DNA from 3 places in the Solibacillus sp. FSL R7-0682 genome. Region 3 is predicted to be linked to each of the others. Evidence: riboswitches for the same ligand, from Rfam matches in the RefSeq annotation. Region 3 holds a riboswitch; each other region holds the start of a gene.
What was found. A riboswitch is a leader RNA that binds a small molecule or an ion and turns the genes downstream of it on or off. The one in region 3 is predicted to bind thiamine pyrophosphate.

Region 1: linked by a shared signal. The riboswitch ahead of thiT (energy-coupled thiamine transporter ThiT) and the one ahead of tenA (thiaminase II) in region 3 are both predicted to bind thiamine pyrophosphate.
Region 2: linked by a shared signal. The riboswitch ahead of MKZ17_RS01750 (3-oxoacyl-ACP reductase) and the one ahead of tenA (thiaminase II) in region 3 are both predicted to bind thiamine pyrophosphate.

The regions. Positions count from the first base shown of each region.
Region 1 covers NZ_JBBOUI010000001.1:517,931-522,194, forward strand. The annotation lists gene MKZ17_RS02615 (SMC family ATPase) at 1-1,485, shown strand, start outside; gene MKZ17_RS02620 (hypothetical protein) at 1,686-1,814, opposite strand; gene MKZ17_RS02625 (DUF4870 domain-containing protein) at 1,881-2,204, opposite strand; TPP riboswitch at 2,333-2,439, shown strand; gene thiT (energy-coupled thiamine transporter ThiT) at 2,535-3,098, shown strand; gene map (type I methionyl aminopeptidase) at 3,356-4,108, shown strand.
Region 2 covers NZ_JBBOUI010000001.1:331,339-335,602, forward strand. The annotation lists gene groL (chaperonin GroEL) at 1-1,147, shown strand, start outside; gene MKZ17_RS01745 (hypothetical protein) at 1,445-1,594, shown strand; gene MKZ17_RS01750 (3-oxoacyl-ACP reductase) at 1,986-2,747, opposite strand; TPP riboswitch at 2,907-3,005, opposite strand; TPP riboswitch at 3,067-3,164, opposite strand; gene MKZ17_RS01755 (ABC transporter ATP-binding protein) at 3,261-4,127, opposite strand; gene MKZ17_RS01760 (hypothetical protein) at 4,127-4,264, opposite strand, start outside.
Region 3 covers NZ_JBBOUI010000001.1:172,548-176,811, forward strand. The annotation lists gene MKZ17_RS00865 (hypothetical protein) at 1-176, shown strand, start outside; gene MKZ17_RS00870 (quinone oxidoreductase family protein) at 294-1,262, shown strand; gene MKZ17_RS00875 (DUF3923 family protein) at 1,362-1,586, shown strand; gene MKZ17_RS00880 (GNAT family N-acetyltransferase) at 1,612-2,085, shown strand; TPP riboswitch at 2,166-2,262, shown strand; TPP riboswitch at 2,312-2,409, shown strand; gene tenA (thiaminase II) at 2,484-3,173, shown strand; gene thiD (bifunctional hydroxymethylpyrimidine kinase/phosphomethylpyrimidine kinase) at 3,270-4,082, shown strand; gene MKZ17_RS00895 (hypothetical protein) at 4,245-4,264, shown strand, end outside.

The DNA of each region.
Region 1 (4,264 bases), 350 kb from region 3:
GTTATTCATCAAGGATCAGCGACAGAGGTTGAACAGAATGGGATGGAGGAACTTCAAAAGCGTTCTCAAATTGCCTTACAAATATATTATCAAGTCAACTCCAAATTAGAAGTAGAGCAAAAAGCATTACAAGTGAAAATGCAACAACTTACCGATATAAACTTGTCGACCGACGCATTAATACAATACGAGCAGCAGCGCAATGTATATAAAGAGCAATTACAGCAAATTAAACATAGACAGCAACAATTGCAGGAACAGAAGCAAAAGCTCGAACAGTTTGAAAAGCAGGCGGAAACTTTACACATACGGTTAGAAAAAGGCCGTTCGATTGTGGCCCAATTAACAACCCAATTAGCACAGGAACAAGGGAAATTAGAGCAAAGTGAAAAATCCCTTCTTCCACAATTCGAATCAGTAAAGCAGGTTATGTTAGCGTTGTCACAAGAACAGGAAAAATACGACTCCTTAAAACGACGAATCGAACAAACTACATTACAACTTCAACAGGCTCAATTAGATGAAAAAACAAATGCTGTTAATTTACAACATGCAAAGAACCGTAATGTAGAATTTGAGCAAGAGGAGTTGTTAACTTATAACCGATTTAACGAAGCACTTCAATGCGAGCATTTTGATGAAGAAAGCTACCGTAATGCGCTCTTATCAGTGGATACACAGCAACAAATACGACTAGCAATTGAACAATTTAAACAAAATCTGCATACGTTAACAGTGCAATTAGCTGAAGACAAGCCGTATCTTGAAGAGAAAGCATTAGTTGATTTAACGGATTGGGAACAACAAATTAGTGAGCTAACCGAGAAAGTAGAAAAGTTCTATGCAGATTTCAAATTAGCACAGTTTTACGTTGAACAATGCCAAGCAACGCAGGAAAAATTAATGCAAGTGGCGGAGCAAATTGAAGAGTATAAGTCTAAGCTTATGCAGGTAGAACATGTCTATGATTTAATACGTGGTCAAAATGAAGCAAAAATCTCTTTTGAACGTTTTGCCCAAATTGGCTATTTAGAAATGGTTACGCATGCTGCGAATGAGCGTCTCCGTATTTTATCAAACGGGCAATACTTCTTGAAGTCTACAGGAAGGAAAGAAGGAAATGCGCAAAGCGGGTTAAGTATAGATGTATTCGATAGTAATACAGGTCAAACACGTGACGTGAAAACCTTATCGGGTGGTGAAAAGTTTAACGCCTCATTAGCATTAGCATTAGGGATGGCAGACGTCATTCAAAGTGTACAAGGCAGTGTCCATATTGATACGATGTTTATTGATGAAGGTTTTGGGACATTAGATGAAGAGGCATTAAGACGCGCCATTGACATTCTCATCGATTTACAGCAAACAGGTAGATTAATTGGTGTAATCTCTCACGTAGCCGAATTAAAAGCTGCAATGCCTGCCATTTTACAAGTTCAAAAACTAAAAGAAGGACATAGTCGAACTGAGATTATTGTTAAGTAAAGCTTGCTTGAGATAATCGAAACATTAATTAATTCGTTCATAAGCGAAAGAGGTCACGCCATCGGAAAGCGTTCCCGCGAAGGAAATCAATTACAAAAAAACATCATTTTTCTCACTCGAGAAAAATGATGTTTTGGTTTTGTCCCAGCCTCTTTTTTCGGTGCGCTTGGACGTTTTTGTTATTTCTCACCTTAACATGTTTAACGTCGTGGCATACGTGGAGTACTTGGTGATTTTGCTACTGATTTTTTATCAATAACCTTTTTAATAATTGGATAAAGAATAGGTCCGTATTTTATCGCTGTTTGAATAATTTTTTTGATTTTCAATGCGAGCACTCCTTCATTTGTCCGATATTAGTAGCAATATACCCAATAAATGAACAAACATAAACATTAGCGTAATACTTTTATCGCCTGGACTAAGTTCCAAATTGCTAGTATAAATGTAAAAATCGAATAGAGGATAAATGCAATAATAAAAACATAGAAAAATGAATCCCCAGTAGAATCAAATGAAACCATAAATGCAGAAGTAAAGAACACAATAACGAAAATAATACCTAAAATGATTGGGATAATATGAGATATTAATGCACGCTTAGCATGGTGTCTTACAAGGTCTTCTTTACTGACAAAAAACAATACAATTGGCACAATAAATGGTGCAAAGAAGAAGCTTAAATAGCCTAATGCGCTTAACCCTTTTGATTGATCCATTGTAATCACTCCTTTTCCTTTTATACGAAAAACGTATTAATTGGTTTCAAAAATAGAATATTAATTTATGGTCTTGTAAATTGTGGTACTATTCGGTACAATGAGCTTGTTCAAACAATAAAAATTAGATGTACCACAAGGGGGGCCGAGTTAGTCGGCTGAGATTGCGCACGATTGCGCTGACTCTTTGAACCTGTAAGTTAACACTTGCGTAGGGATGTGGATAGAAACCGACTGTTCAAACGATAGTCAGGCTTTTGTCCTGATTATCGTTTTTTGTTTCTATTCCTTCTTTAAACTCCTACATCGGAAAAAAGAAAGGGGATTGTTATGAACAAAACAAGATTATTAATGATGGTAGAAATTGCGATATTTGCTGCTATCGGACTCGTACTGGATCAGTTTTCATTTAAAATGTGGGCACAAGGTGGTTCAATTAGCTTTGTTATGCTACCTATTATCATAATGGCGATTCGCTGGGGCATTACTGCTGGTTTAACTACAGGGTTATTAATTGGCGTATTACAAATGATGTTCGGTGCGTATATTTTACACTGGATGCAAGCGATTTTAGATTATGGAATTGCCTTTACGGTAGTAGGCTTAGCTGCGATTGTTCGAAAACCATTACTTGAGGCAACAAAAACGCTTGATAAGGGAAAAATGATCTTCTATATTATAATGGGCACATTACTTGGCGGAACATTACGCTTTATTGCACATTTACTTGCAGGTGTTGTATTCTTTGGTGATTCTGCAGGAGAAAAGAATGTTTGGATATTCTCGATTATTTATAATGGGTCGTACATGTTACCAGCAACGATTATTACAGCGATTGTAGCAGTACTATTATTTACATCTGCTCCTCGCTTATTACAAACAGCGAAAAATTAACTTGAAATATGCAAAAAGTGCCTTCTATTGGGCACTTTTTTTAATTTTAATACAACATAATAAAAACTAAGGTAGCAAAAACTGCAGCACCTCCGTAAATTAAAAATAGTAGACCTTTTTATACTGTTTTAAATTCAGTTAAACGCCCTTGAATCCCTGAGAAATCGAATAATTGAAAAAAGCTTTGAGTCCTTACAACGATTTTTAAGTGTGTTATAGTTAAGGGTAGATATTGTTTAAGAGGAAGGAAGTTTAACATGATTGTTACAACTCAAGAAGAAATCCAAGCATTTAAAAAAATCGGTCGTATTTGTGCTGAAATCCGTGAAGCAATGAAAGCAGCTACGGTTCCAGGTGTTACGACGAAACAATTAGATGAAATTGCGGGGCGCATGTTTGCAGAAGCGGGTGCTATTTCAGGTCCAAAAGGTGAGTATGACTTCCCAGGATATACTTGTATTTCAGTGAATCACGAGGTAGCCCATGGGATTCCAGGTAATCGTGTTATTGAAGAAGGAGATATCGTGAATATTGATGTTTCAGGTTCGTTAGATGGGTATTTTGCAGATACGGGTATTTCATTCGTAGTTGGCGAAGGCTATGAAGATAAAGAAAAGCTTTGTGCAGTCGCGAAATCAGCATTTGAACGAGCAATGACAAAAGTAAAAGCAGGCTCGAAGTTAAATCAAATCGGAAAAGCAGTAGAGCGTGAAGCACGTGATCATGGCTTAACAGTGATTATGAATTTAACGGGTCATGGTTTAGGTAAATCATTGCATGAAGCACCAGATCACGTTTTAAATTATTATGATGCTTGGGATACGACAATCATGAAAGAAGGAATGGTTTTAGCTGTTGAACCATTTATTTCAGCAAAAGCAGAGCATATCGTTGAAGCAGGTGACGGTTGGACATTTATAACACCTGATAAATCTTTAGTGGCTCAAATTGAGCATTCCATTATCGTAACAAAAGATAAACCAATTATTTTAACAACTTTAGAAGACTAATGAAAAAATCGCGGGACTATAAAAGTCTTCGCGATTTTTTTTACTACAAAGTATAGCGAAAGCATATGCTAACAAAAGACCTACAATAAAAAGTTAACTACAATTACCATTTCAAGGGACTTTCAAGTAAAATAATAATAACTAGATTGAGGAGGG
Region 2 (4,264 bases), 160 kb from region 3:
TGCGATGGAACGAGTTGGAAACGACGGTGTTATTACAATTGAAGAGTCTAAAGGCTTCACAACTGAATTAGATGTCGTAGAAGGTATGCAATTTGACCGTGGTTATGCATCTCACTACATGGTAACAGATACAGACAAGATGGAAGCAGTGCTGGATAACCCATTCATTTTAATTACAGATAAGAAAATCTCGAATATCCAAGAAATTTTACCTGTATTAGAGCAAGTTGTTCAACAAGGTCGTCCAATCTTAATCATTGCTGAAGATGTAGAAGGGGAAGCACTTGCAACACTTGTTGTAAACAAATTACGTGGTACATTCAATGCGGTAGCTGTAAAAGCGCCAGGCTTCGGTGACCGCCGTAAAGCAATGTTAGAAGATATTGCAATTCTTACAGGTGGACAAGTTATTACACAAGATCTTGGTTTAGACTTAAAAACAGCAGACTTAACATCATTAGGGCGCGCTGCAAAAGTAATCGTATCTAAAGACAATACAACAATCGTTGAAGGTGCAGGTAATACAGATGCAGTAGCAGGTCGTGTCAACCAAATCCGTGCTCAACTAGCTGAAACTACTTCAGAGTTTGATAAAGAGAAATTACAAGAGCGCCTAGCAAAATTAGCTGGTGGTGTTGCTGTCATTAAAGTCGGTGCAGCAACAGAAACAGAATTAAAAGAGCGTAAATTACGTATCGAGGATGCATTAAACTCTACTCGCGCGGCTGTAGAAGAAGGTATCGTAGCAGGTGGTGGTACAGCACTTCTTAACGTTTACGGCGCAGTAGAAAAAGTGCTTGAAGAAGTAGAAGGTGACGTTGCAACAGGTGTACGCATCATCTTACGTGCATTAGAAGAGCCAGTACGTCAAATTGCTGAAAATGCAGGGCTTGAAGGTTCAATTATTGTAGATCGTTTAAAACGTGAAGATGTTGGCATTGGCTTCAATGCGGCAACAGGCGAATGGGTAAACATGATCGAATCAGGTGTAGTTGACCCTGCAAAAGTAACACGTTCAGCACTACAAAACGCTGCATCAGTTGCTTCATTATTCTTAACAACGGAAGCAGTAGTAGCAGACATCCCAGAAGCAGGCGGCGGTATGCCAGATATGTCTGGTATGGGTGGCATGCCAGGAATGATGTAACATTCACAAGGATGTGGGGCAAAGGTGTTGCGACAGGACGCCGCGAACGGTGCCTTTGTTCCTGTGAGCCACTTTTTCTGAAATGGTGTAACTCACAATTTAAATGAAACCCAATTACCATTTCCCAAGAGTAACTTCTTGGGAGGTGGTTTTTTTGATTTATTTTACGAAGCTTTTAATGTTTTTATTGATGTACGCAAAGGTAGCGGTACATGAATAAGGTTTACTTCAGTAAAATAAGGTATATTATATTTGTTGAATAGATTCTCTTTAAGACGAAAAAAGTAGGTGAACAAAGTGGGAAAATATCAATTGGATACTAAAGGTAAGGTAGCAGTGACAAAGTATCATGAAAAAAACAAGCCTGCCAAATTTGATAAAAAGCAGCAACTTGAAAAAATACGTGCGGAGTATTTGAAAAAGAAGCAAGAAAAAACAGAGAAATAATATGGATGAAAACATAGGTATACTAAAACCACCCTATATTTTTCTTGTTCGAAGTTCATTTTTCAATTGAAGATAGTGAAATGCTAACAAATTAATTAAGTAGCGAAGTGCCTCGTGAGTTATGTAAACTTATGGGCGCTTTTTTCCGCTTCTTACGTAATATGGAGATAATAATTTATAGTAATTTGATCATCTGAATGGCCAAGTCCATCATAATTCATTTAGGTGCTCTACTTGCTCGCCTCAAATATTTATAAGTCTGTCATTAAATTTTCCCAAGATGAAAGGAGTTGTGCAGTAAATGATAATAAGTAAAACTGTAGGTGGAACCCTCGCCGGGACCCCACTACAGCTTAAGGTCCTGAAGTGATACTTCCGTACATATCGCCTTTTAATCCATTACAAGCCCGCCATCGACTACTAAATTTTGTCCTGTAACTGCACGTCCCCATGGGGAAGCAAAAAATAAGGCGGTATCTGCTAATTCTCTCGGTGTTGTTACTTTTTTTAATGGTGTGGAATCTTCAATAATCTGAAATACTTCTGGTGTAGTAACTTTACTAGCATCTGTTTGTTTTAAAAGACCTCCGGATATCATATTCACAGTGATACCGTACCCGCCAAGTTCTTTAGCCATATTACGAGTAAAACCAAGTAAAGCTGCTTTAGCTGTCGTATATTCATGGTAGGCTACAACGGGATTTTGAAATAAGTTTGTGCCGATATTAATAATACGACCAAACTCTAATTCTTTCATATCATCAAGAACAGATTGAATACAATTCAATGCACCTCTAATTGTTCCTTCAAATTGTTTATTAAAACTGTCCCAGTTTAATTCAAAGGCATTTTTTTGAGTAAGTGGATTAAACTCAAAATCTATTAATGCATTATTAACAACTGTTGTAACGGGCGTATTAAAATAATCCTTTGCTACTTTAATCATTTCTACGACTTCATGTTTGTTACGTACATCTGCTTTTAAAGCAATTACATTACTTCCCAAGTCTTTAGCCAATCTTTCTGCTTTTTCTTTGCTGTTATTATAATTAATAATTACGTTAGCACCTTCTTTTGAAAATGCTTTTGCAAGTTCTGAACCTACACCTCTGCTTGCACCTGTAATTAAAACGGTTTGTTTACTTAAGTCCATTTTCAACACTTCCTTCACTCAATTTTATTTATTTTTATATCCGCACCTTCAATTACTCTTTCCACTTTTTCAAAAAATCCTATAGGTTGTCCCCCTCTGTTGGTGGACGTAAGCGCAAAAAAAGACGTCCCTATAAATAGAGACGCCAAAAAAGTGTAGATTACACCTATAATTGCTCCCTACGTCAGTGTTAACTGTCAGGTTCTAAGGGTCAGGTTTTAACCTTCTCAACACAAATGTGTCCCCCCGCAATTAAAGTATTTGCATAAGAAAGGCTCCACGTAAAAAAACGTGGAGCCTTAGTAAGTACAAATAAATAATAAGTATGTACTTTGCTCCCTACGTCCGTATTAACGGTCAGGTTCTAAGGGTCAGGTTTTACCTTCTCAACACAAATGTGTCCCCCTGCAAATGCATTTAATTACCTTGAGTGTAACAAAACAAAATTACTTTAACAAGCTCATAAATCTTCACAAAAACTACTATCTAGCATCACTCTTTAATTCATAGATGTTACACATTATAAAAATCACGATATAGTTCTTCTAAATTTCGTTTAATAGGGTTCACTGATTGAATTTGAACATCATTTTCTATTAACCATTGAAGATATTTTTCGATCGCGTATGTTGCCTCTGTAATTATACGATTTTCGTTTATTTGGAAAGGAAGATGACTCTCACCCATTAATTGAGTGAGATCCCCATTATAGAAGTACATTATTTCATATGGTACATTCATATTTGCTACAAGATTATTTGTGAATAGTGTACCGTCTTTAATAAACCAAATTGTATTTGTCAAATCCTCTAATATATCTAAGTTATGTGTTGAAATAACAATACTAATTCCTTGCGCATGGAGCGTATGAATTAATTGTTTTAATTCAATGGTACTCGTTGGATCTAATCCATTAAAAGGTTCATCCATTAAAATGATAAGTGGTTTTGTTAATATACTTAAAGCAATAAATAAATGCTGGCGCATCCCGTAAGAATAGGATTTAACAGGCTGATTAACATACGAGCGAATACCGATTAAATCAATAACATCGTCTATTTCTTTAAGCGATAAATTATAAATATTCGCTACAAAGGAGAGATGATCATAACCAGTTAACTGCATATACAAGTAATTATCACTTGGCAAAAATGAAATATATTTAAAAAATTCAGGATCGTTATGAGAAATATCCTTCAAGTGAATAGTGCCGCTTTCAATTTCTTCTAACCCTAATATAGAGCGCATTAAAGTCGATTTTCCAGCGCCATTTGGCCCGACAAGACCAATAATCTCTCCTACATCGATAGAAAGGGAGATATTTTGAAGGACCGCTTTATTTTTATACCTTTTTGTGAGTTTATTTACTTGTAATACCATTATGATGTCACCTTCCTTCTAAATAAAAGCCCTATAAAGAACAATAGGCTACCACTAATTAATAAAATGACAGTTCCATTTAGGAAATTCACTTTCCCATCATTTGCTTCAACTGATTTCCACCCATCGATAATATT
Region 3 (4,264 bases):
CTACTTTACATATTCCAATAAATGAAGTTGTTTTGTGTAGACAAAATACGAAATATAAAAGCTGGATGCTCCATTGGGAGAGCGATAATAAGATTTATCATTTCTATTCTAGAGCTAGTATGAAAAATAACATTCGAGATATTCGGGCATTTTTATTGAAATTATATGCCCGATAAAGTTTTTCTTTTAGAAAATGTATAACTAATTCTTATAGCTTTCAATAAAGTTCTTCAATTTTCCTTATGGACTAAATATTGGTAAAGTTTGGTTATAAGTGATTGGAGGGATTTCTAATGAAATCAATTGTTCAAAATGAATTTGGTGATGCGAATGTTCTTTCATATGTTGAGGTAGATATCCCTAAAATAGAGGATGGGGAATGTCTCATCCAAGTGGCCTATACGAGTGTGAACTATGCAGATATTAAAGCTCGAACAGGAAATAAAGCAAAAGGCAATTTTCCTTTTACGGTAGGATTGGATGCCGCAGGGACGATTTTAAAGACAAATGTAAATTCTAAATTTGCTATTGGTGACCGAGTTATTGCATTTCCTAAAGCGGGTTCCTATGCAGAGTACGTTGTAGCCAATGAGCTGTTAGTGTATAAAATTCCGGATACCCTTTCGTTTGAACAAGCCGCTACAATGCCGACTGTTTCGATTTTATCCTACATGCTGCTTCATGAAATTGGGCAAGTACAAAAAAGCGATACGATCGTCGTTCATAGTGCGGCGGGGGGAGTAGGTTCAATGCTCGTACAGCTAGCAAAGTTAGCGGGCGTACAAAAAATCATTGCAACAGTTGGAAACCTAGATAAAGCTAGTTACGTAAAAGAATTAGGGGCAGATGTCATCTGTACGTATGCATCCTTTTCACAGGAAGTATTAAAGGAAACAGAGAAAGTTGGGGCAAATGTTATTTTTGACTCTGTTTCAGGGGATGTGACAAGTGAAAGTTTAAAATGCTTAGCGCTTTATGGAACCCTTGTTCAATTTGGCAATAGTAGTGGAGAAGAGGGACATTTTAAAACAAGTGATGTACATAGTAGCTGTAGAAATATTAGAGGCTTTAGTTTAGGGACAACAAGAAAATACGACCCTGCTCGCCTAGCACCAGTTGCGGAAAAAGTGATTCAGTTTTTTGAATCTAATCAAATCACACTGCCAATTGCACAAGTATTCAATTTATGTGATGCCGCAAAAGCGCATCGCTTAGTCGAAAGCCGTAAGTATAAAGGAAAAGTACTACTTAAAATTGAATGAATATAGCATAGAAATACCGGATTATTTTTTGAGAAATTTGCTTAACATAGAAACATCTTTTATTTTTGAATGCAAAATAAATTTCTTGGAGATGAGCTCATGATGAAACTTTGGTGGGTGACAAACTTTTTATGGTTCATTTTATTTGTTGCTTTATCTGTATTTATCGGTATTAGGAGTGTGGATGGCACAGGAGCAGAGCAAACGCCGGAACTAAGATTAGTTGCTTTTATTGTTTTGGTAGCGTTTTTTGCCTTTATTTTATTGTGCCAATTAGGGTTTTTATATTTCATTAAAAAAGGAAAGTCCGCTTCAGTTGAATAACGAAAAGGAATAGAGAAGGAGCATTATGACGGTATTTACAATTACAGAACATAATAGAGAAAAGGTCATTGAATTTTTTAATGAGCATTGGGGTTCTCCGGAAATGGTTATTTCTTCAGGGACTTATAATTGCAGCGAACTAGATGGCTTTGTATTTCAAGAAAATAATCAATTACTTGGTTTAGTGACATATGTATTTCATGATGAAGAAGTAGAAATTATTTCTTTAGATAGCATTTTAGAAGGGAAGGGCATTGGATCTCTTTTAACGAAAGAAGTGGAAGAGATAGTGCAACGTAAGGGCATTAAAACGATTTCTTTAGTGACAACGAATGATAATTTAAATGCACTGAAGTTCTATCAAAAAAGAGGCTATAAGATTGATGCAGTTTTTCCAAATGCGGTCGAACAGGCTAGAAAAATTAAGCCTACGATTCCTTTGATCGGTAATGATGGGATCCCAATTCGAGATGAGTTACGGCTTATCAAAAATTTATAGTAAGGTTTGCTTATTTTGCAATTAACGTAAAAAATTAGATTGCAAATAACAAACAGATTCAGTAGACTGAAATCAATTAAATGTATTTGCAGGGGGACACATTGTGTTGAGAAGGTAAAACCTGACCCTTAGAACCTGACCGTTAATACGGACGTAGGGAGCAAAGTGCACAGTATTATTATGTACTTTAGCTCTCCATTTTTGGAGGGCTTTTCTTTTGCAAATCTTTTAATTGCGGGGGGACACATTGTGTTGAGAAGGTTAAAACCTGACCCTTAGAACCTGACAGTTAATACTGGCGTAGGGAGCAATGCTTAGGTGTAATTTACACTTTTTAGGCGTCTCTATGTTTAGAGACGCCTTTTTGCGCTTACGTCCACCAAAAAGGAGGACTAACAATGGATTTTTGTGAAAATGTAAGACAAGAAACGGATTATTTTTGGGAGGCAAGCTTTACACACCCTTTTGTACAGGGAATTGCAGATGGAACGCTACCACTTGAAAAGTTTAAGTATTATATGTTGCAAGATGCGTACTACTTGAAGCACTATACAAAGCTTTTAGCATTGTTAGCAGCAAAGGCGAGTAATGACGAAGATATTAAATATTTTTTAAAGTCGGCGGAATTGATTCATACAGTTGAATTAGAGCTGCACGAAACTACTTTTAAAGTATTACAAGTGAGTGAACTGGAGCTAAGCGAATTTCATCCTGCGCCTGCTGCTTATAACTACGTCAGTCATATGTATAATGCGTTGCATAACGGAACAATAGCAGAAGCATTTTCGGCGATCTTACCATGTCCATGGCTATATCAAGAAATTGGGGAAAGACTAAAAGATGCAAAACCACAAATTCCCCTTTATAAGCAATGGATTGAATTTTACGCTTCCGATGAAATGAAGGCATCAATTCAATTACAAAAAGATATGCTGAATCGGTTTGTAAAAGAAGAACCTGCTAAAGAGCAACTTTTTATAAAGCATTTTGAGAAGAGTTGCTATTATGAATGGATGTTTTGGGAGATGTCATGGACGATGCAAGATTGGAAGCAGGGAGTGTACGTGTATGAGCCTTCAATTGATTAATCAACAACAACCAGGGGATAAGCAAGCTGCAAAGTTTACTTATGATGATAGTGGAACCTTTCAAATCGAGATAGAGTATTTAACGGAGGTGCAACTATGATTGCCTGTACAATTGCCGGGTCTGACAGTGGCGGAGGGGCTGGAATTCAAGCTGACTTAAAAACCTTTCAGGAGTTAAATGTATTTGGTACAAGTGTCATCACTGCTTTAACGGCGCAAAATACATTAGGCGTCCATGGTGTTTTTCCAGTAGACACCGCATTTGTAGAAGCGCAATTATGTGCCGTTCTTGAGGACATTAATATAAAAGCAATTAAAACAGGCATGCTTTTCGATGCTTCTATTATTCAAGCTGTTGCAACTATTTTAAAAAAATATCAAATACCACTCGTTATTGATCCTGTGATGATAGCAAAGGGTGGAGAAAGCTTGTTATTAAAAGAAGCCGTTGAAGCATTAAAGGAAAATTTACTGCCGTTAGCAACAGTTTGTACACCGAATATCCCGGAAGCAGAAGTCATTACAGGGATGAAAATTAGAACAGAACAAGATGTTTACGAAGCCGCTCAACAAATTTTAAAGTTAGGCGTTTCCTGTGTTGTGATGAAGGGTGGACACTTAGATGGAGCAATGGCTAAGGATTCAGTATTTACTTTAAACGAGCCTCCTTTTCATCTAGAGACCGAACGAATAAATACAAAACAAACACATGGAACAGGCTGCACCTTCTCGGCCGCTTTAACTGCTCAATTAGCAAAGGGACAAAATTTAAAAGACGCAATTATTGAAGCGAAAAAGTTTGTCCATCTTGCTATCCAAGAGCCGTTGAATATTGGGCATGGTTTCGGTCCTACTAACCATTTTGCCTATCGCCAATTTGAAGGGAAGTGTCCGGTACATGTATTTTGATTTAGATAATTAAAAAGGTGCAAAATCAAGCTCAAACCATCTCTTTTTTGAATAATTTTCATAAGGAGATGGTTTTTTATTTTTAGCTATAAAAATATTGAGAATTATTGGATAATTAAATTAGGTTTATGTAAACATTTTGCATTGAAAGGGAGGCATTTTATGCAAAGTATCGTATCTAA